One region of the Cellvibrio sp. BR genome, then DNA from elsewhere that is predicted to be linked to it. Evidence: predicted binding sites of a transcription regulator. Region 1 holds the regulator's gene; the other holds the start of a gene.

Region 1 (3,373 bases):
ACAACGAGCATTTACTACTCATTGAAGATGCTTCCGTTGAGCAAAATGGTGCCGTCATGAGTGGCCCACATATCGATTACGATCTGGTCAAAGAAGTGATGAAGGCAGAAGGCAACAACACTGGCGAAGGACAACGAATAGAGATAGTCATTCCCCCTAAATCCGCGAAACCAGAAGACCTACAGGCCCCCTCATCCACAGCCAATAGCAACTGATTCCTATGCCTAGTTTGCACGCGCGACACCTCGCCAAGAGCTACAAAAAACGTAAAGTGGTTATCGATGTCTCTATCACAGTAGAGAGCGGCCATATTGTTGGGCTCCTGGGCCCTAATGGCGCCGGAAAAACCACCTGCTTTTATATGATCGCCGGTTTAGTACCGGCAGATAATGGCAACGTATTAATTGATGATCGCGATATCACCCAACTGCCAATTCATGGACGCGCACGTGCCGGTATTGGTTATTTGCCACAAGAAGCATCCATTTTCCGCAAACTTACCGTCGCCGATAATATTATGGCGATCCTTGAGACTCGCAAAGACCTGAATCGGGAAGCACGCGCAGAGAAACTGGAAGCACTGCTGAACGAATTTCACATCACCCATATTCGTGACAGCCTTGGCATGGCACTCTCAGGTGGTGAGCGGCGCCGGGTAGAAATCGCCCGCGCACTGGCGACGGACCCTAAATTTATCCTGCTCGATGAACCCTTTGCGGGTGTTGACCCGATTTCGGTTAACGACATCAAAGAAATAGTCCGTCACCTCAAAGATCGCGGGATTGGCGTTCTTATTACCGACCATAATGTACGAGAGACCTTGGACATCTGCGAGACTGCCTATATCGTAAGCGAAGGACACATTATTGCCGAAGGTGATGCCGATACAGTGTTGAGTAACAGCAAAGTCCGCGAAGTCTATCTGGGCGAACACTTTCGCCTGTGAGTTCAACAAACGCTTTAACCACCCGACAAACAACTTGACAAGTAATATTATTTGGCTACTAGGCATAAAGCTTGCTTAAGTATGTTGCTTGAAGCGCAAACCCTGACTAAACTCCACCTAACAGATGTTTTCCATCCCGCGTTAAATAAGGGTTTGTTGCTACAACAATGAAACAATCTCTCCAGCTTAAACTCGGCCAACAGCTGACAATGACTCCCCAACTGCAACAGGCGATACGTCTTTTGCAGCTCTCCACGCTGGATCTTCAACAGGAAATCCAGGAAGCGCTCGAATCCAATCCCATGCTGGAAGTTGAGGAAGGTTTTGACTCAGCAACTACCGGCAGCGATTACGAAGGCAGCGCGGACGATAAGATTGATTACACCCGCCAGCAGGAAATTGCTGCAGAATCCGGCACCGACAATAGCGCCGACTTCAATGCCAGCGACAATTTCTCGTCATCAACCGCTGATAACTTCAACGAACCAGGCTACGGCGAATCTGAAAGTTTTGGCGAGGGTGAAAGCTTTAGCGATGGGGAATCCTTTGGTGATAGCGATGTCTATGGTGAAGGCGATAGTTTCAGCGCCGACAGCGGTGACTGGAGCGACTCGATTCCCAGCGATTTACCGGTAGATACCAGCTGGGACGATGTTTACCAAACTTCATCAACCGGCAGCTCCAGCAACTACGATAATGAAGACAATGATTTTGAAAGCCGTCGCGCTGTTACCGACTCACTCTATGATCATTTGATGTGGCAACTCAATTTAACGCCCATGTCAGATCGCGACCGGGTGTTGGCGATGGCAATTATCGACGCGGTTGAACCCAGCGGCATGCTGTCTATTACCATTGAAGAAATATTCGAAGGAATGCGTGGCGATTTTGAAGAGCTGGAACTGGATGAAGTTGTTGCAGTTCAACACCGGCTGCAGCAGTTTGATCCCTGCGGTGTGTGCAGCCAAAACTTATCTGAATGTTTATTGGTGCAGTTACAACAGTTTGACCCCAAAACACCCTTTTTGGATTCGGCAAAATTAATCGCCAAACTTTACTTGCCTATATTGGGTAGTCGCGACTACCGTCAGTTAATGCGCCGCACCAAACTGAAAGAGGCCGAGTTGAGCCAGGCCATCACCCTGATCCAAAGCCTAAACCCTCGCCCAGGCGATATTATTGCCAGTGGTGACACGGAATATGTAGTACCGGATGTGTTCGTTGAAAAGCGCGATGGCCGCTGGATTGTTGAATTAAACCCGGAAATTGCACCGCGCCTGCGTATCAATTCCAATTATGCCTCCATGGTAAAGCGCGCGGACTCGAGCAGCGACAACACATTTCTCAAGGATAATTTGCAAGAAGCCCGCTGGTTCCTGAAAAGTTTACAGAGCCGCAATGAGACTCTGCTTAAAGTAGCCAGTTGTATTGTGGAAAAACAACGCGGGTTTCTCGATTACGGCCCCGAGGCTATGAAGCCGCTGGTGCTGCACGATATTGCTGAAATTGTTGAGATGCATGAATCCACTATTTCGCGGGTAACCACGCAGAAATATATGCACACACCGCAGGGTATCTTCGAACTGAAATACTTTTTCTCCAGCCATGTTAGTACCGATAGCGGCGGCGAGTGCTCTTCAACAGCGATTCGCGCAATTATTAAAAAGTTGGTGAGTGCGGAAAACCCCAAAAAACCGTTGAGCGACAGCAAAATCACCGACCTGCTCGCGGAACAGGGAATTCAGGTAGCGCGTCGTACCATTGCAAAATATCGCGAGTCGCTGAATATTCCACCCTCTAATGAGCGCAAAACCATTTAATTATCATTAATCGGTTATAAATACGAAATTCGGAAGAAAATCACGGACGAGCTGTTAGGTTGTGCTGATCACAACCATTTTGTTTCTATCGAGAGGAAGTATCTATGCAAATAAACATCAGTGGTCATCATTTGGAAGTTACCGATTCGCTGAAAGACTATGTCAGCAGCAAAATTGAGCGCCTGAGCCACCACCACGATCGCATTACCAGTACTCACGTCATCCTCTCCGTCGATAAGTTGATTCAAAAAGCAGAAGCAACCATCCATGTCAGCGGCAAAGATTTGTTTGCGGATGCCACTCACGAAGATCTGTACGCAGCAATTGATTCATTGGCCGATAAGCTGGATCGCCAATTAATTAAGCACAAAGAAAAGATGCGCAGTCATCGCTAACCCACCCTGGAGGCAGCGAGATCATCTCCGCTCACTGCCTCAACAATTGAGAGATTCCTGGTAATCACCTCCTACCATGCAAATTCAAAATCTTATTAGCCCCGGCCGAACCTTGTGTGCCGTTGAAGGCGGCAGCAAAAAACGTGCTCTGGAACTACTGGCCAACGCCATCGCACAGGATGTTCCTGGCATTGATGCCGATGAGTTATTTC
Region 2 (3,373 bases), on a different contig from region 1:
GACTATGCGCTGAACAATCGGGTGGCGCACCACATCTTTAGAGGTGAAGTGGGTAAAGCTGATACCGTTGACGTTATCCAACACCTCAATCGCGTGGCGCAAGCCAGAGGCCATGCCGCGGGGCAAGTCGATCTGGGTTGGGTCGCCAGTGATTACGGCGGTAGTGCCAAAACCGATGCGGGTCAGGAACATTTTCATCTGCTCGCGGGTGGTGTTTTGGCTTTCATCCAGAATCACGAAAGAATTGTTCAGGGTGCGGCCGCGCATAAACGCGAGGGGCGCCACTTCAATCACACCGCGCTCCATCAGCTTGCCTACGGTATCAAAGCCCAGCATTTCAAACAGGGCGTCGTAGAGCGGGCGCAGGTAGGGGTCGACTTTCTGCGCTAAGTCGCCTGGTAGAAACCCGAGTTTCTCACCTGCTTCAACCGCAGGGCGCACCAGCAAAATACGCTCTATCTCATTTTTCAATAAGGCTTCTACCGCACAGGCTACAGCGAGGTAGGTCTTGCCCGTACCGGCTGGGCCAATACCGAAATTGATGTCATGGCGCTGCACGGCGCGCACGTAACGCTGTTGGTTGAGGCCACGTGGCTTGATAGTGCACTTTTTAGTGCGGATAAGCGTAATGCCGCCTTCGTCACCCGTGGTTTCGGTGGCAGGTGCTGTAGCGCCGATTGCGGCGTCATCCACAATAGACTCGGCGTTATCGAGTTGTTGCATAAGCTGTTCAATTCCTGAGGTTTGCAAAGCGAGATGTACTTCATCCGGGGTGAGTTCACTGTGACCGGTAAATTCGTAAAGATTTCGCAGTAGTTCGGCGGCCGCACGGGTTTTGTTGGCGGGGCCTACCAGCTGGAACTCTGAACCGCGATTGCGAATTTCAATATCAAGGCGCTCTTCAATCTGGCGCAGGTGTTGGCCGAGCAGACCATTGAGGTTGGCAAGGCGACGACTATCACTAGGCTCCAGCGATAGAGGCTGGGTAATAATTTCCGGGGGGGATATAACGTGGGTGTTCAAGTGGTTAGTAGGCTCGTGTGACTTAATTAAAAGTAAGACTAAACCATTCAGCGGGAGGGATAAAGCCTAAATTACAGCTGAACAAACGCTGAACCCTTTGCTGAAGTTGCATGTCTTTGTGAGGTTTGTTTTATAACTTGTTGTATTTGCACTTGTTTTTACCTTAATGCGAAGCCGGGGCGGTACCCGCCCCGTTAATAATATTCACATCAAGTTTTGTGCTCATTGGAATCACGACTTAATTTGCAAATTATTCACCACACCTTTCACATTTTCGTGTTTGGCGGCTATTGCTTGCGCTAATGCTTTTTGTTCCAGTGAACTCACTTGACCGGAAAGGGTTACCTTATGGTTTAGTGTGTCCACATCAATTGCCAAGCCTTTAATGTTGGGCGAAGCCAGCAGTTCGGTTTTAATTGCCGCAGTGGTGGAAACGTCAGCGACATACTGTGCGAAGTTACGACCTTGCGGGGCAACAGATTCTGCGGTTTTAGCGGGTTTTTCAATTACCTTGATGTTATTGGTCACTGCGTCAATGCCTTCAACGCCCAGCGCAATATTTTCGGCCAGTTCTTTTTCAATATCGGAGTGAACTTCTCCACCCAGAGTGGCCATATCTTTATCGACTTCAATGTCAATTTTGAATGCATTGAGGTGCTCATTCAGGATTAACGCTGTTTCCAGCTTGCTTTCAATCCAGCCGTCTTTGAATGCTGCTTTACTATCCTGCCAGGTCTGTTTGCTATCCTGTTTAAAGTCGGCCCAAAATTCTGCCGCGCTTCTTTTCTCAGTGTAAGTTTTTTCGGTATAAGTGTTCTCTGTATGGGCACTATTATTTGCTGCAGGCTCTGTGTTGGCTGCGACGGCAGACAGTGACGTGGTGAGCGCAAGGGCGCTAAGAGAAATGGTGATTGAGTCAAATAAAGTATTTTTCATGATGTTCTCCTTTGGAAAATTTTTTCAAAAAATATTGAAAATATTTCGTTGAAAAACATGCGCTCGTTAAAGAGGGCACGGAAAGGATAAAGCTTAATTCATGCCAATTAATCAAAAATTACCCGGGAACCACTGTTTTTGCGTGTGGGAAAAATCTGAGGGGGATATTTGATGTGATTATTTTTGGTTTATATGGCGGGCAATAAATTAAGATTTATGAAAAAACTACAAAAATATGTAAATTTTTATTAAAGGCAATTGCATTATGAGAGTTAAGTGTATCTTTTTCGCATAAAGCTGGTATGGAAATAGCAGATATCCTGAGTCAATGCCAATGCTCAGGGAGTCGTTATGAATAGTCCAATTGTGCATCACAACCCGGGGAGTACGCCTGATACACAGATAATAAGGCGTATTAATTTCTCCAATACTATAGGCATGGCTCTAAATATATTGGTAGTGATTGCAGTACTCTATACCTTGTATTTTTGCCGCACCTTATTACTACCGATATTTGTTGCCGGTTTTATTGCATTATTTTCCAGTCCGCTTGTGCGGCTCCTCGCCGATTTTAAATTACCGCATCCGCTTGCTGCCGCATTAGTGGTTATTTTTCTGCTTTTTATGCTGGGCTTGACCTGTGTTTTCCTCGGTGGGCCTGCTGCGCATTGGTTAGGTAGTTTGCCCGAGCTGGGGAATAAATTAACTGCACATCTAAATGGCTTTGCTGATCAGTTTAATTTGTTGCGATCACAGGTCATGCCCTCGGCTAGTCAAGAAAGTAATGCTGTTAGCAGCCTCTTTGAAACGATTCTTTTTTCTGCAGTGTCACTCGCCGCAGGTACTACGGCGATGTTTTTAGTCCAGGTTGCTGCAGTATTTGTCATTACTTATTTCTTTCTGGTATACGGTGATAACCTGATGCGTAATTTTGTTCGCTCCCAATCATCATTTGCCGAAAAAAAGAAAGCGGTGATTATCTTTCAGACTGTGCGCGACGATATATCCCGCTATGCATTGTTAATTTCTATTATCAATATTGGTTTGGGGGCAGCAACGGCCTGTGTAATGGCAATAATAGGTGTGGAAGATCCGTTGCTTTGGGGTACGTTGGCGGCCATGTTAAATTTTGCACCTTATATCGGACCATTATTGTTGTGCGTAATTCTGACCGGTGTCGGTTTTTTAGAATACGAGTCAGTGAGTATGGCGCTGCTGGTGCCAGGTAGTTTTTTGGCATTAAATTTTATTGAGTCGCAGTTGGTAACGCCAACAGTATTAGGTCGACGGTTTAATATGAATCCCTTATTGGTCGTGTTGTGGATGTTCGCCTGGGGTTGGCTGTGGGGGGTTATCGGCTTGCTAATTGCCATTCCTTTGTTGGTGTGCTTTAAAATTTTATCATTACACTTGA

The links. Region 1 encodes sigma-54, which starts transcription at its own class of promoters, with help from an activator protein. Its sites were predicted from a motif close to TGGCACANNNNTTGCNNT; they were not measured.
Region 2: the regulator sigma-54 is predicted to act here: its motif matches at 2,048-2,065, upstream of O59_RS08795 (BON domain-containing protein).

The regions. Positions count from the first base shown of each region.
Region 1 is NZ_JH668202.1:502,533-505,905, forward strand. Features, by position in the region: gene lptA (lipopolysaccharide transport periplasmic protein LptA) at 1-215, shown strand, start outside; gene lptB (LPS export ABC transporter ATP-binding protein) at 221-946, shown strand; gene O59_RS12505 (RNA polymerase factor sigma-54) at 1,114-2,766, shown strand; gene hpf (ribosome hibernation-promoting factor, HPF/YfiA family) at 2,871-3,161, shown strand; gene ptsN (PTS IIA-like nitrogen regulatory protein PtsN) at 3,238-3,373, shown strand, end outside.
Region 2 is NZ_JH668201.1:830,606-833,978, reverse strand. Features, by position in the region: gene O59_RS08800 (PhoH family protein) at 1-1,023, opposite strand, end outside; gene O59_RS08795 (BON domain-containing protein) at 1,255-1,959, opposite strand; gene O59_RS08790 (AI-2E family transporter) at 2,311-3,373, shown strand, end outside.